DNA from 4 places in the Rhodoferax sp. GW822-FHT02A01 genome. Region 3 is predicted to be linked to each of the others. Evidence: predicted binding sites of a transcription regulator. Region 3 holds the regulator's gene; each other region holds the start of a gene.
The links. The regulator FNR, encoded in region 3, switches genes on or off when oxygen is low (the NO sensors DNR and NnrR bind a similar motif). The targets are predictions, from matches to a motif close to TTGATNNNNATCAA.

Region 1 (3,973 bases), 2.3 Mb from region 3:
CATTCACCACGATCAGCGTTTCGTTGCGTTCCTTGGCGATCTCAATGCCTTTTTCGAGGGCGGTTTGACCTTCGGGACGGGGAACATAGGCTACGAGAATTGTCATTCGAAAGCTCCTTGGCTTGTAATGGGTGTGCGGCAAATGATAGCGCTTGAGCACATTTGTACTATGACGCAGATCAATTTCCGGCGTAGTGTGTTGATGGTGCGGTCGGCTAGCTGCGTGCCAGATAGACGCCCCAGACGGTCAGGGCCATACCTACCAGCGCCATGCCGGTCAGTGTGTTGCCAAAGAGCGCCCAGGCAAACAGGGCGGTACACGGGGGAACCAGATAGAACAGGCTGGCGACGTTGACCGCGTTGCTGTGGCGTATCAGCCAATTGAGCAGGCTCACGGCACCCAGGGACAGCACCAGCACCAACCAGCCCAGGGCAAAGAACAACTCACCACTCCAGTCGATGGCGCCGTGCTCGGTAGCGATTGCCGCCAGGCCGGTGACGACGGTGGTGGGCAGGAACTGGGCGACCGCACCAGTGCGCCAATCGAATGCGGGGCAGAACTTCTTCTGGTACAGCGTGCCCGCGGTGATGGCCAGCAATGCGACCACGGCGGGCAGCAGCGCCTGCAGGCCGAACTCCTGGCCGAGCTTGTTCCACAACACCAGTGCCACTCCCACCAAGCCCAGCAGCAGCCCAACCCACTGACGCGGCAGCACGGTAGCGCCCAGCAGATAGCCCGCGCCAATGGCGGTCAGCAAGGGCTGAACACCCACGACCAGGCTGGCCAGGCCAGCGGGCAGTCCCAAGCCGATGGCCACAAACACACCACCCAGATACAGCCCGTGCATCAGCAGACCGGATATGCCGATGTGTACCCACTGCCGCATGTTCTGCGGCCACGGCGCGCGACTGGCAATGGCGATGGGCACGATGCACAGCAGCACCGCAACGTAGCGAATGGATAGAAAGGTCAGCGGCTGAATGTGGGGCAGTCCCAGCCGCGCGCCAATGAAGCCGGTGGACCACAGCACCACGAAGACAAAAGGCAGCAGGCGGGCGAATTTGGGGCCCATGGTTTCAAGTCTCCCCAAGACGGTGCTTTCCCGTCTCAATTTGCGACACTTTGTTGGAAAAAGAAACTAAGTAGTGCGGATTTGGCGGCACACATTTTGCTCAAGACAAGCTGAGGCCGTGAAACATATCGCAATCGCGGCTTCTTATAGGAGGTATCAAGATATGTCACAAGCTATCAAAGACTTTCTGGTGTCTGTTGGAGTTACGTTGGCCGCTGTTCTTCTGTCCGGCGTCATGTTGACCCTCAGGCCCTGAGAACGGCACTGCCATCCCCCGCAGGGAGCGTTGCAAGCATACCGTTTGGCCGAATGATTGGGCTGTCGTGCGCGGGACACGCATAATTGTCCGCATGACGTGAAAGGCCAGACGATGACAAGTTCCCGATTTCCCACGATGTTCGTGTCCCACGGTGGCGGCCCCTGGCCTTTCGTGGCTGGCATGCGCGAAATGTTTGCCAAGACCGCGCAGGAGTTCCGCGACCTTCCCGAACGACTGCCAGCCAGGCCGCGGGCCGTGCTGGTGATCACCGGGCACTGGGAAGCGCCGCAGTTCAGCGTGTCCATCTCGGAGCATCCGCCCATGGACTACGACTACTACGGCTTTCCCCCCCATACCTATCACCTGAAGTATCCCGCGCCCGGCTCGCCCGTGCTGGCTGCGCGCGTGACCGAGTTGCTGGCTGCCGGCGGCATCACCTGTGCGCAGGACCCGACCCGCGGGTTCGACCATGGCACCTTTGTTCCCTTGGGGCTGATGTACCCAAAGGCGGACGTACCCATCGTTCTGCTGTCCATGAAGTCGGGCTATGACGCAGCCGAGCACATCCGCGTGGGCCAGATGCTCGCCCCCTTGCGCGATGAGGGCATCCTGATCCTGGGCAGCGGCCTGACCTATCACAACATGCGTGGCTTTGGTAACCCGGCATCCTCGCCCATTGCCACCGCCTTTGAACACTATCTCAATGATGCGGTGACGCAGCCCCAGGAGTCCGAACGCAACCGCATGCTAGTGGAGTGGCAGAAAGCCCCCAAGGCGCGCCTGGCCCATCCGCGCGAGGACCATCTGATTCCTCTCATGGTGGTTGCCGGCGCGGCGGGCGCGGACCGTGGAGAGCGCATCTTTGTGGACCACGTGCTGGAAGTGGTCATGGCGTCCTACCAGTTCGGCTGAGGGGAAGCATCCGGGATCGTTGAAAGTTGGAGGAGCATTGACGTTGCTCAAACTCCGGAAAACTGTGACCTGCACAATTTGTTGCACATGCACAAATTTTCCGGAGATTCCCATGACTGCCGTTGCACCCCTTCAACCTTTCGAGGCACTGGACGCCTGCCATCTGCAAATCCAGAGGACGCTGCAGGACTTGACGCGTTTGGCCCGGCGCCTGGAGACCGGTGGTGTAAATGAAATGGACCGCAAGCTGGCGGGCGATATCGAGAGCTTCTTTTCCAACACCTCGCGGGAGCACCATGCCGAGGAAGAGGCGCATGTGTTTCCGCAGATTCTGGCCAGCGGCAGTGCCAAGCTGTCTGCGGCAGTGAAAAGCCTGCAGCAGGACCATGGCTTCATTGAAGAGAACTGGATTGAGCTGGCGCCCCAGTTGCGCGCCATTGCCGAGGGCAATGACTGGGTGCATGCGGAAGAGTTTCAGCACAACGTGAGCACCTTTCTCGAGCTGCTCAACGGCCATATTGCGTTGGAAGAGTCGTTGATCTACCCCGAGTCCAAGGCCATGTGGGCCGCAACCATCGCCCGACGGCGATAGCCTAGCGCTGGGCTACGGCCAGCCGCAAGGCCAGCGCGGCAAACACCGCGCCTGCGGCGCGATTCATCCACTGCTGGGCGCGCGCCGAGCCGCGTAGTCGCTGCCCCAGGCTGGCAGCAAAGTAGCTGATGGCGCCAAAGGTCACCAGCGTTGCCAGGATGAAGATGGCGCCCAGCTCTGCCAGTTGTAGCACCACCGAGCCGCGTCGCGCGTCCACGAATTGCGGCAAAAAAGCGAGAAAGAAGAAGACCACCTTGGGGTTGGTCAGATTCATCACGATGCCGCGGCGGTAGAGCTGCAGAGGGCGCAACAAGGGTGCTGAGGCATCGCTGCCTTCTGTCACGGGGGCCCTGAACGCGCCCCAGGCCAGATAGGCCAGATAGCCGGCGCCCACCATCTTCAGGACCACAAAGGCCGTCTCGGAAGCTGCAAAGACAGCGGCCAGACCCAGCGCAACGGCCGAGGTGTGCACTACCAGACCGGTGCACAGCCCCAACACCACCAGCATCCCGGCGCGCTTGCCCTGGGTGGCGGACTGCACCAGCACAAAGATGTTGTCAGGACCGGGCGTGACCCCCAGAAGAAGGGAGACCCCGAAGAAGGCAATGGCGGTTTGCAGACTGAGCATGGGGCGATGGTAGCGGGTTTGCGCTCAGCCTTGCCTGAGCAGGACTTGCAGTTCCGCCAGAAAGCTGTCGCGAATCTGATGCAACTGCTGCAGCGCTTCGGATACGGCATGGCGCTCACCCAAGGCATGCTGGCGCAGAATCTGCGCAGCCAGCGTATGCACGTCGTGGTGGAGGCGGTGTGCATTCTGCACAGCGGCCAGATCCGGGTGCCTGTCCAGGCCGCCTCTTTTCAGCCATATCCCCAGGCGGCACTGGTCCATGTCCATAGGCGGAGGGACATCATGCTCGCCCATCAGGAAGTGCTCCAGCGCTATGACCCAGGCCCTGTGCTCCACGCCTGCAAACAGCAGCGGCCGGTTGGAGCGGCTGATCTCTGCCTGGTTCAGCCAAGTCGGGTCGGGACGCCAGCTTGCAATCCAGCCGGACAGATCCTGCGCGGGCATGGGCTTGGCAATGCAATAACCCTGGGCCAGTTCACAGCCCATCTGCAGCAGCATGCGGCCGGTTT
Region 2 (3,973 bases), 210 kb from region 3:
GCGCGCGGAGGCCGCGTCATCACGTCTTCGCTTTCAGGTTCTGCCTCAAACACGATGGAGCAGGCCGGGTCTATCAACAGCTCCAGCAAAACGATATGCACCGGCAATAGCAGAATGGGCCAGTTCAACAGGGAGGGCACCAGCGCCAGCGCAATGATGGGGATATGCACCGCGAATACAAAACGGGTGGCCTTGCGGATGTTGTCATCGATGCGCCGCCCCTGGCGTATGGCGGCCACGATGCGCGCAAAGCTGTCGTCCAGCAGCACCAGGGCTGCGGACTCGCGCGCCACATCGGTGCCGCGCTGGCCCATGGCAATGCCCACGTCGGCGGCCTTGAGGGCGGGGGCATCATTCACACCATCGCCGGTCATGGCAACCACCGCGTCACCCTGGCGCAGCAAGCTGACCAAGCGCAACTTGTGGTGGGGCGCAAGCCGGGCGCAGATGTCCACCTGCTGCAGACGCGCTTTCAGGGCCTCGTCCTGCAGGCTCTCGATCTCCGTGCCGGTGATGACTTCCGGCCGTTGCGACAGCCCAACCAATCTGGCTATGGCCAGTGCCGTGGCAGGATGGTCTCCGGTCATCATGATGACGCGGATGCCGGCTTGCCTGCACTCGCCCAACGCGGCAGCGACTTCGGGGCGCGGTGGATCGGCCAGGCCAATGAGGCCCAGAAACTCGAAGTCGAAATCATGCTGGCTGGTCGGGTGCGCATGGTCCGGTGTGGCACTGTCCCAGCGGCCACAGGCCACGCCCAGCACCCGCAGTCCGCGCTGCGCCATGGCCTCCACCTGCAGGCGTATTGCATCGCGCCGCGCCGGCTCCAGATGGCACAAGTCGGCCACGGCCTCGGGTGCGCCTTTGGTGGCCAGCAGATGCTGTTGCGGGTCTGCGTTGGTGAACACCCGCGTCATGGCCAGGATGTCCTGGGACAGTGGGTATTCCACTTCCGGCACGTGGCCGTCGTGCACATGCTCGGTGCCTTCCAGCCACTGGTGGCCGAACTGTTGTATGGCCTTTTCCATGGGGTCAAACGGGTCGCCCGGTGTGGCCAGCATGGCGAATTCAGTCAGCCGGTGAAACAGTTCGGGCATCTCCTGGGCGCCCTCAGGCGTGAAGTGCTGATCCTCCAGGGTCAGTTCGGCAACGGCCATACGGTTCTGGGTGAGCGTGCCCGTCTTGTCCACGGCCAGCACAGTGATGGCGCCCAGTGCCTCTACCGCACTGACACGTCGCGTCAGCACTTTCTGCTGTGCGATGCGCCAGGCACCCAGGGCGAGAAAGACGGTGAGGATGACCGGTATTTCTTCCGGCACGATGGCCATGGCCAGCGCGATGCCCGTGAGCAGACTCTCCAGCAGGGTGTGGCCGTCCCATAGCCAGTTCAGGCCAATCTGCGTCACTGCCAGACCGAACGCGCCCCAGCCCAGCCGGGTGACCAAGGTGCGCGAGCTTTGCTGCAGCGCAGATACCGGTTCCACCGTGGCCGCCAGGTCGGCACCGATGCGCCCCACCGATGTCTGCTGCGCGAGGGCCGTGACTTCAGCCCAGGCCATGCCGCGCGTAACCACGGTGCTGGCAAACAGATTGGTGCTGTCGTCCGGCAGTTTGGCAATCGGCACGGACTCACCGGTCAGCAGCGATTCATCGACTTCCACCGAGCCTTTCAACAACCTGGCGTCCGCCGCAACCCGATCGCCCTCGCGCAGCACCAGCAGATCACCGCACACCACATCGCGCCCGGCAATGCGTTGTTCCTGTCCACTGCGGATCACCAGGGCACGCGGTGCCGATAGTTCGCGCAGGGACTCCAGCGCCCGTTGGGTCTTGCGTTCCTGTGCCAGAGTGATGCCAATCACCACCAGCACAAAACTCAGCAGGAAGATGGCTTCGGCCTTGTCACCCAGCGCCAGATAGATGGCGCCGCCCGCGAGCAACATCAGGAACATGGGTTCGGTCACCACGTCACGCACAATCGCCCATGTCGACTTGGGCAGATTGCCCGGCAGCAGGTTGGGGCCGTCAGCCTCCAGGCGGCGACGCGCTTCCTCCGGACTGAGTCCGTCCAGGCGGGGTGCGTCCGTCATTGGGTCTGACTGCGGTTGTTGTTGCATATTCCTGCTCCTGCGGACCATCATAGGCAGACGGTTGGGCTCCATATCCTGTTTCGGTCGACCTTCATTGACTTTAGGCAATTCAATGGTCGTTGTGTGGCCGCCAAAGACTTCAAACTGTCAAAAAAGCATCACCAAATTGCAGTGATTGATCTTTAGTCTAGCGGTGTGAAAACCACAGACGACCTCCTCATTGAGTCCTTCGCGGCGCGGCAGTCGAGTATGCGTATTGCCGTCGTGACGGAAACCTTTCCACCAGAAGTCAACGGCGTCGCCATGACGCTGGGGCGCATTGTGGAGGGACTGCTGAACCGTGGCCATGCCATTCAGGTTGTGCGGCCGCGCCAGGCACGCGAAGCCAACGATATGCGCGAAGGCCTGGACCAGGTGCTCTCCAAAGGCATACCGCTGCCCACCTATGGCGAGTTGCGCTTTGGTCTGCCCTCCAAGAGCCGTCTGGCCAAGCTGTGGGGCGAGCGCAGGCCGGACATCGTGCATGTGGTGACCGAGGGCCCGCTGGGCTGGTCCGCCGTGGCCGCAGCACGCAAGCTGCACCTGCCGCTGACCAGCTCGTTTCATACCAATTTCCATAGCTACTCGCAGCACTACGGCATGGGCATCCTGAAGTCGCCCATCGAGAGCTATCTGCGCAAGCTGCACAACCGCACCCAAGCCACCATGGTGCCCACACGTGCCATGCTGCAGGAACTAAAAGGCCGTGGCTACGACAATGTCACCCTGGTGTCGCGCGGCGTGGCCATTGAACTCTTCAAGCCCAGCCGCCGCTCCGAAGCCCTGCGCGCAACCTGGGGCGTGCTGCCGGACGACCCGGTGGTGATTCTGGTGGGGCGCCTTGCCAAGGAAAAGAATGTGGGTCTGGTGGTTTCGGCCTTCCGTGCCATCCAGGCCAAGCAGCCGCGTGCCAAGCTGGTGTTTGTGGGCGATGGCCCCTTGCGCAAGACGCTGGAAGAGATGTGCCCGGACGCACACTTTGCCGGCATCCGCAAGGGCGAGGAGCTGGCGGCGCACTACGCATCGGGTGATCTGTTCCTGTTCCCCAGCCTCACCGAGACGTTTGGCAACGTGGTGCCCGAGGCGCTGGCCAGTGGTTTGGCCGTGGTGTCGTATGCCAACGCCGCCGCGCAGGAACTCATCATCCAGAACCACAACGGCATTCTGGTGCCCAATGGCGATGAGCTGGCCTTTGTGAATGCGTCAGTGGAATTGGCCATGGACCGAGCCCGGCAACAGCAGATGCGCGAGGTCAGCCCGCGCAGCGTGGCCTATCTGGCCTGGGGCGCGGTGTGCGAGAGTTTTGAGGAAGTGCTGCGCGATGTGCTCGCGCGGCATGAGCAGCAATTTGGCATGGTGGATGGCATCCACCTGCCCGGATCAATGGCTCCAGCGAAGGAGCGCCTGACCCATCCGCACGTGAGTCCCTTGCTCTAGTCCTTCGCACAGGGCAAACCCGGCGGGTGCCAGAACGATCACCGTAGACCCATGCTGGAACCAACCCATCTCTTGACCCTTGCCGAAGCTGGCGTTGCAGGCCATCGTCTTGGCGCCCTTGTATCCCATGTGCAGCAGCACATCCAGAAAGTGCAACCGGATGCTGGCCACCAGAATGGCCGCCACCGGCACCAGCGCAACGCGCTGCCCGTTGATGGAACCGGTGCCGTTCAGGCGCGTGCTGATGAAGGCACGCTCGTTCTTGCAGAACAGCTTTTCCACGCGCTTGAGCGCGATCGGATTGACGTTCCAGGTGTCGCCAGAAAAGTAGCGCACCTTGTCCACCGTGCAGTTGTAGGGTGCGTGGAAGCGGTGGTACATGCTGCTGGTCAGGCGCAAGGTAACAA
Region 3 (3,973 bases):
AGACCGACATGGATTTTGATATCAACACCCTGCGTGCCTTGGCAACTCTGGTCAGCTTTGTCACGTTCATTGGAATTGTGTGGTGGGCTTGGTCCAAGCGTCGCTCCAACGACTTTTCTGAAGCAGCCAATTTGCCCTTTCAGCAAGACTGATCTACCCCAATAGGATTCATCATGAGTGACTTTGTAAGTAATTTTTGGTCCGTGTATGTGGCTGGCATTACTATTTTTTCCATAGCGGCCTGCGTGTTGCTGCTGTGGTTCAGTGGTAAAGCCAAGGCAATGACCTCCCACGACAACACCACCGGACACGTGTGGGACGGCGACCTGCGTGAAATGAACAACCCCCTGCCACGCTGGTGGGTGGGCCTGTTCGTCATCACCATCATCTTTGCAGCCGTGTACCTTTCTCTGTACCCCGGTCTGGGCAGCTCTCCTGGCAGCTCCGGCTGGACGTCGCATGGACAGTATGACGCCGAGGTTGCCAAGGGCAATGCCGAAGTGGCGCCTATCTACGCCAAGTTCATGGCCATGAAGGTGGAGGACGTTGCCAAGGATCCCCAGGCACATGCCATTGGTGAACGTCTGTTCATGAACAACTGCTCGCAGTGCCATGGCTCCGATGCGCGTGGCGGCAAGGGCTTCCCCAACCTGACTGACAATGACTGGCTCCATGGTGGCACACCCGAGAAAATCGTGGAAACCATCACCAAGGGCCGTGTTGGCAACATGCCTTCGATGGCAGCCGCAGTGGGCACTTCTGACGACGTCAAGAATGTTGCCAACTATGTGCTGAGCCTGTCTGGCAGCCCGCACGACTCCGTGCGTGCCAACCTGGGCAAGGAAAAGTTCGGTGTGTGCGCTGCATGCCACGGCCCAGACGGTAAGGGTATGCAAGCGGTGGGCTCTGCCAACCTGACCGACAACATCTGGTTGCACGGTTTTGGTGAGCAGGCCATCATCAACATGATCACCAACGGCAAGACCAACATCATGCCCGCTCAGGAAAATAAGCTCAGTCCTGAGCAGATCCATGTTGTGGCTTCTTATGTCTGGGGTCTGTCCAACCTGGGCACTGCTCAGCAGTAAGTCGACTCAGTAGCAGCTTCTACCCTGGCAGTGTTTCGAGTCCTGACTCGAAGTCCTGCCGGGGTTTTCTCTTTCAAGTATTGAATGCAAGGAACCGATATGAGTCAGCTCGCCAATGCACCAGAAGCCAAACCATGGTGGAAGTTCGGTCACGTATGGATGGTTGTGGCAGGTCCTGCCATCGTTGTTGTGGCAAGTTTTATCACGCTGTACCTGGCCATCAGCCGACCAGATCCTGTAACGGATGAAAACTACTACCAGAAGGGACTGGAAATCAACAAGACGCTAGGTGGTACACCGTCCAGTGCCGCACCTGCGATGGCTGCAAGGAATCACGCAGCTACTGGCGTCCCCAAGCCTGTGGACGCCCCCTGAACGCTACTTAGCTGCAAACCTTCGGGTTGACGATTTCACGCAGCGCGTCCGTGTTCAGAATGCGGACGTGGCGTTGTTTGACCTCGACGATGTTTTCTTCGACGAACTTGGAGAAGGTGCGGCTGACCGTCTCCAGCTTGAGGCCCAGGTAGCTGCCAATTTCTTCACGCGTCATGCGCAGGACCAGCTCCGATTGAGAGAATCCGCGAGCGTGCAGACGCTGCACCAGGTTGAGCAGGAACGCCGCCAGGCGTTCTTCAGCGCGCATGCTTCCGAGCAGAAGCATCACGCCATTTTCGCGCACGATTTCCCGGCTCAAAATTTTGTGCACGTGGCGCTGCAGCGCTGAAACCTCGCGCGACAGCTCTTCAATCTTTTCAAAAGGCATGACGCACACTTCTGCGTCTTCCAGTGCTACGGCGTCGCAGGTGTGGTGCTCCTGGACGATGCCGTCCAGGCCAACAATTTCGCCTGCCATCTGAAAACCCGTCACTTGGTCGCGGCCATCTTCGGAGGCAACGCAGGTCTTGAAGAAACCTGTGCGGATCGCATACAGGCTGGTGAATCTCTCGCCATTGCGAAACAGTGTGGCGCCGCGCTTGACTTTGCGGCGACTGCCCACCACTTCGTCAATACGCTCCAATTCGGAAGGGGTCAGCCCCAGGGGCATACACAGTTCACGCAGATTGCAGTTGGAACAAGCGACCTTGATGCCGTGGGCACTCATTTCAACCACGTTGCCCGCCGGCCTGATGGAAATCGCGGGATGGGCTTCATCCGGTAGATATGCGTTCATGTGTTCTTCCTTATCTCACCTGATCCAAATCAATTATGAACCTAAATTTCGAAATGTCATGTATTCGAGACCTTGATTCACATCAAACTATCTGTTTGCATCTTCAGGCACATTGTCGGGGATATGTCCTGGAGTACCTATGAATTCTGTCGTATCCCCCGTCACCGAAGACTTGCTGCGCCAATACGACGTTTCCGGCCCGCGCTACACCTCGTATCCTACCGCCGACCGCTTCGTTGAGGCCTTCAATGCAGAAGATTATTCTCAGGCACTGACACAACGCCGCAGCGGGCCTGCTGCTTTGGCATTGCCGCTTTCGCTTTACATACATATCCCATTCTGCGAGTCGCTGTGCTACTACTGCGCATGCAACAAGATCATCACCAAGCACCACGAAAAGGCTGCCGAATACCTGACTTACCTGGAAAAAGAGGTGGCTTTGCATACCCAGCTGATTGGAACTGCACAGTCCGTAAGCCAGTTGCACCTGGGCGGAGGCAGCCCCACCTTTCTGAGCGACGATGAGCTTCGTGCCGTCATGGCGATGCTCAAGCGCAATTTCACCTTTGTCCCTGGTGGGGAATACTCCATTGAAATAGATCCCCGCACCATCGATGCCGAGCGGCTGGATACCCTGGCCGAGCTGGGCTTCAACCGCCTGAGCTTCGGCGTGCAGGATTTTGACCCGGCGGTCCAGAAGGCCGTGCACCGTGTGCAGCCAGCCGAGCAGGTCTTCTCCTTGGTGGCAGATGCGCGCAGCCGTGGGTTTGAATCCATCAATGTAGATCTCATCTACGGCCTGCCCAAGCAAAGCCCTGAGTCGATTGAGCGGACCATTGCCCAGATCATCGAGCTGCGTCCGGATCGCATCGCTTTGTACGCCTACGCCCATCTGCCGGAACGCTTCAAACCGCAGCGCCGCATCAACATTGCCGAGATACCGAGCGGCGGCTCCAAGATTTCCATGCTGTCACGTTCCATGGCCGCACTGATGGAGGCCGGCTACGTCTATGTGGGCATGGACCATTTCGCCTTGCCGGACGACGCGCTGGCCGTGGCTAAGCGCCAGGGACGTTTGCATCGCAACTTCCAGGGCTACAGCACGCAGCCCGATTGCGATCTGATCGCCCTGGGTGTTTCGAGCATTGGGCGAATCGGCGCTACCTACAGCCAGAATGCCAAGACGCTGGAAGAGTATTACGACGCCCTGGACCAGGGGCGCTTTCCCATTGTCCGCGGGTTGGCCTTGACCCGGGACGATCTGGTGCGTCGAGCCGTCATCATGGCGCTTATGTGCCAGGGGCAGGTTCAATATGAATCGATTGAGCTGGCCTACCTGATCGAGTTCAACAGCTACTTTGCCAAGGAGTTGGAAGTCCTGCGTACGCTGGTGGACCAAGGTTTGGTGGTGCTGGAGGAAAGTGCGATCCAGGTCACCGCCAAGGGCTGGTTCTTCGTGCGTGCCGTGGCCATGGTGTTTGACCGCTACCTGCAAACTGACCGTACCCGCGCCAAGTTCTCCAAGATCATTTAGCATCGAAGAATGCAATTTTCCTTGGGCGCCACGGCGCTGTTGATGGGGCTTGCCGGCGGCCCCCATTGCGTCGCCATGTGTGGCGCCGCCTGCGCCGGCATTGGTCAGGCGGCCGGAGCCCGCAAGAACCCGGCAATATTGAGCTTTCAACTCGGGCGCATCGTGGGTTACTCCGCTTTG
Region 4 (3,973 bases), 2.5 Mb from region 3:
GGAAATATCCACGCTGCGCCGCAAGGAAACGCCGCTGAGCATTGCCATGCTGGACATTGACAACTTCAAGGCAATCAATGACGCAAAGGGCCATGAGACCGGTGACTCGGCGCTGGCGCACTTGGCCCAGGTGGCACGTGAGTGCATGCGCCCGCAGGACACGCTGGCGCGTTTTGGTGGTGAGGAGTTTGTCATTCTTCTGCCTGATACGCCCCTGGACAAGGGAGTGGAGGCGATGACCCGTTTGCAACGCGAGCTGACCAAGCGTTTTTTCCTGGCCGGTACCGAAAAGATGTTGATTACCTTCAGTGCCGGCGTGGCGCAATTGGCCAGTGATGAACCGGGCATGGAAGGCATACGCCGTGCGGACCAGGCCATGTACCTTGCCAAGCGCGCGGGCAAGAACCGTGTGGTCGGTGCCTGATCAGGCTACGACATTCTTCATATCGAGAGCAACACCATGGCTTATCTGATTCTGGGACTGGTCCTGTTTCTGGGTGTGCATTCCGTGCGGATCTATGCCGACGGATGGCGCACGCAGACCATTGCCCGCGTGGGAGAGAACGCCTACAAGGGTGCTTATTCCGTGATGTCCCTCCTGGGTTTCGGTCTGATTGTCTGGGGCTTTGGCATTGCGCGTGATACGCCCACACAGATCTGGTTGCCACCCCAGCCGATGCGCCATATTGCAGCGCTGTTCAATGTGATTGCCTTTGTTCTTCTGACAGCAGCCTATGTGCCTGGCAATGCCATCAAGGCGCGAGTGCACCACCCCATGGTGTTGGGCGTCAAGACCTGGGCTCTGGCGCACCTGATTTCCAATGGCACCCTGGCTCACATGGTGCTGTTTGGTGCCTTCCTGGCCTGGGGCGTGCTGGACTTCATTAGTTCACGCCGTCGCGATCGTGCACAGAACACGCAGTACCCTGTTGGCACGGTTAATGCCACGCTGGTGACGGTTGTTGTGGGAGTGATTGCAGCCGGATTGTTTGCCGTGTGGCTGCACGGCCTGCTCATAGGCGTCAAGCCGTTCGGCTAGGGCTTGTTGTCGGGACTTCAGCGGGTCAGGTACCACTGGATCAGGTACTTGGCTACAAAGCCCACCATGCCAAACGCCAGCCCGAGAAAAATCACAAAGGTGCCAAAGCGGCCAGCCTTGGACTCCCAGGCCAGATGGCCGATGATGAACAGCATATAGAGCATGAACCCGCCCACCCCGAAGGTGAGGCCAAAGGTTGCGATCTGCTCTTCAGAAAAACCAAACATTAAAGATTACCAAACTGACTATCGGGTGCGGACAGAGCCTCTCGGGCCTCGATATGGGATACGTCGACCAAGTCGCGATAAGCATGCCAACTGGCGTGCCCCAGCATGGGGATGACAGGTATCAGACCCAACAGCAGTGAGCCCAGACCCAGCATTGTAAAAACCATGATGATGGCGGCCCAGAGCGCCATGGGTGCCGGGTTTTCCAGCACGGTTTGCCAGCTGGTCAATATGGCCTGCATCAGCGTCACGCGGCGATCCAGCAGCAGCGGCATGGCTACCACGCTGGAGGCGAACAGGGGAGCGGCCATCACGCCGCCCACGGCCAGCCAGATCTCGAACAGCCAGTTGTCGGACGCCAGCACCACGTGGTGCACAAAGTCTAGCGGGCTGTTGATGGGAACAGGCGCCAGCAGGGTGATAAGGGCGGCAGACGTGAGCACCCAACCGGTGGCTGCCGCACCAAGAAGAAGACCGAACTGCACCATGCACCAGTAGTCACTGTCCCATTTGTTGAAGTGACTGTGCTGCCAGTTCAACCAGGTTTTCAATACGACGGACAGATTGGCTTTTTCCCGACGCTCTATGGCCCGGCTCAGGGCATACAAGCCGGTTGCCAGCACGGGAGCGATGACCATGAAGCCCGACAAGGCGCCAGCCAGCAGCCAAAAACGATGGCGGGCAATCGCAATGATGATGATGCCGGCAATCGTGAGCGCCAGTCCATGGAACACGCTGACCCAGCCTGAGCGGACCACGTCGCGCAAACCTTGCACCAGCCAGATCAGGGGTTGCATCATCCCAATGGTCTTGATCCTGGGTGCGCTGTTGGATGGTGTGGGAGTAGGCATGGCGATAAGGTGAAGAGTGTAGTGCCGACTTCATCTTAGCGGCTTGATGCCAGTCAAGTGGGTAGGGGATGCACCAAGAAAAACGCCTTGATGGTCAGCATTCCATCAAGGCGTTTCCAGAGGACCGAACCGTGCACTGCGCACGGTCGCGCAAGCCTATGGCTTGGGTGGCGTCAAGGCCTTGCCGCTGGTATCCGCAGGGTGCATTTTGTGGAAGCGTTCTCCACGCTTGTCCATCCTGGCGTGCTCTGCGTCAAAGGTCTTTTGCTGTTCCGGTGTCAGAGCCGCATAAAAGGTCTTGGTCGCATCGGCGCGTTTGTCCATTTCAGCTTCCATGGCCGCCATGTGCTCCTTGCGCAGTGCACGCATCTTGTCGATACGTTCGGGGGTGGTGAGCTTGTCCAGTTCGGCACGGTCGGGGCGTGTTCCAGGCAGATTGCTTGGCGGCTTCATGCTCTCGGTGAAGGCGTTCCAGGCGGGTTCCTGGCTGGCAGTGATCTTGAGCTTGGCCTTGAGTTCCGACAGATGCTTGGCATGCATTTGGGCCATCTTGGCCGGGTCCCGGTGCATGCCGTCGGGGCCCATGGGACCGGCATCCATTTGTGCAAAGGCGGCACCGGCAGCAGTTGCCATCACACCTGCGAGGACCAGAGATTGAATCAGTTTTTTCATGGTGTTTCCTTGTATTCAGAGGGGTCGGAGCGAACATCGGCTTCAACCTGGAGTCCAGTGTGCGCCCCCTTTGTATCGCCACGATGGTGCGGCGACAAGGCTATGTAAAGTTGCATGAAAAAGCGGCATGCGCTTGCGTTGACAATAGGCCCTCGCGCAGCAAATCCTGCGCAGTCAACAAGAAGGAAATCTGTGTTCAAGAATGTGATGATGTACCGCATGCTGCCTCCCTGGAGCGTGACGGTTGCGCAGCTGGAAGCGGCACTGGAGCCGGCCCGTTTTGTGGAGTGTGCAGGGTCCCAAGAAAAGTCAGTGGGTTGGGTGGAGCCGCGCGGTGTGGCCCATGGCCCCTTGGTCGAAGTCGTGGGCGGACAGTGGATTCTCAAGCTGATGGTGGAGAGCAAGGTTTTGCCCGCCTCGGTGGTCAAGCGTCGTGCGCAGGAGCAGATTGCCCAGATTGAAGCCACCACCGGACGCAAACCTGGCAAGAAAGAGTCGCGCGAAATCCAGGAAGATGCCCGCATGAGCCTGCTGCCTATGGCCTTTACCAAGCAGGGTTCGGTTACGGTGTGGATCGATCCTCAGGCCGCACTGCTGGTGCTGGATGCAGGCAGCCAATCGCGCGCTGATGAAGTGATGACCTGCCTGGTCAAGGCCATCGATGGTTTTGCGGTGAAGCTGATAGACACCCAGGTTTCACCGGCTGCGGCCATGGCCCAGTGGCTGGCGACCAAGGAAGCCCCACCGGGCTTTACCGTGGACCGCGAATGCGAACTCAAGGCGGCCGATGAATCCAAGGCCGTGGTGCGTTACACCCGCCATGCGCTGGATACGGACGAGGTGAGCGAACACATTGCCCAGGGCAAGATGCCCACCCGTCTGGCGCTGACCTGGAATGACCACGTGTCCTTTGTGCTGACCGAGGCGTTGCAGCTCAAGAAGGTTGCGGTGCTGGATGTGGTGTTTGAAGCTGCCGCTGCACTTTCATCGGACGGCAAGGACGACAACTTCGATGCCGATGTGGCCATCGCCACGGGAGAGCTGCAAAAACTCATTCCCGATCTGCTGGAGGCGCTGGGCTCCGAGGTGCAGGGCACACCTGCAGCATAAGCAGCCCCTGCGGGCTGCTAGGCGGTGCAAGTGCGCTTAATCGTGGCGATCCCAGCCACGGTGTTCACCACCAT

Region 1: the regulator FNR is predicted to act here: its motif matches at 2,282-2,295, upstream of AAGF34_RS03965 (hemerythrin domain-containing protein).
Region 2: the regulator FNR is predicted to act here: its motif matches at 2,185-2,198, upstream of AAGF34_RS17930 (cation-translocating P-type ATPase).
Region 4: the regulator FNR is predicted to act here: its motif matches at 2,161-2,174, upstream of AAGF34_RS07225 (DUF2189 domain-containing protein).

Annotation. Positions count from the first base shown of each region.
Region 1 is NZ_CP152376.1:828,331-832,303, reverse strand. It holds gene AAGF34_RS03980 (universal stress protein) at 1-106, opposite strand, end outside; gene AAGF34_RS03975 (DMT family transporter) at 216-1,073, opposite strand; gene AAGF34_RS03970 (class III extradiol ring-cleavage dioxygenase) at 1,444-2,244, shown strand; gene AAGF34_RS03965 (hemerythrin domain-containing protein) at 2,357-2,836, shown strand; gene AAGF34_RS03960 (LysE family translocator) at 2,838-3,464, opposite strand; gene AAGF34_RS03955 (PAS domain S-box protein) at 3,489-3,973, opposite strand, start outside.
Region 2 is NZ_CP152376.1:3,804,193-3,808,165, forward strand. It holds gene AAGF34_RS17930 (cation-translocating P-type ATPase) at 1-2,117, opposite strand, end outside; gene AAGF34_RS17935 (glycosyltransferase family 1 protein) at 2,340-3,566, shown strand; gene asd (archaetidylserine decarboxylase) at 3,510-3,973, opposite strand, start outside.
Region 3 is NZ_CP152376.1:4,018,193-4,022,165, forward strand. It holds gene AAGF34_RS19125 (cbb3-type cytochrome c oxidase subunit 3) at 9-152, shown strand; gene ccoP (cytochrome-c oxidase, cbb3-type subunit III) at 174-1,088, shown strand; gene AAGF34_RS19135 (FixH family protein) at 1,188-1,463, shown strand; gene fnr (fumarate/nitrate reduction transcriptional regulator Fnr) at 1,471-2,190, opposite strand; gene hemN (oxygen-independent coproporphyrinogen III oxidase) at 2,399-3,793, shown strand; gene AAGF34_RS19150 (sulfite exporter TauE/SafE family protein) at 3,803-3,973, shown strand, end outside.
Region 4 is NZ_CP152376.1:1,531,208-1,535,180, reverse strand. It holds gene AAGF34_RS07240 (GGDEF domain-containing protein) at 1-424, shown strand, start outside; gene AAGF34_RS07235 (NnrU family protein) at 461-1,039, shown strand; gene AAGF34_RS07230 (DUF2788 domain-containing protein) at 1,057-1,266, opposite strand; gene AAGF34_RS07225 (DUF2189 domain-containing protein) at 1,266-2,117, opposite strand; gene AAGF34_RS07220 (Spy/CpxP family protein refolding chaperone) at 2,274-2,789, opposite strand; gene AAGF34_RS07215 (recombination-associated protein RdgC) at 2,982-3,899, shown strand; gene AAGF34_RS07210 (glycine zipper domain-containing protein) at 3,936-3,973, opposite strand, start outside.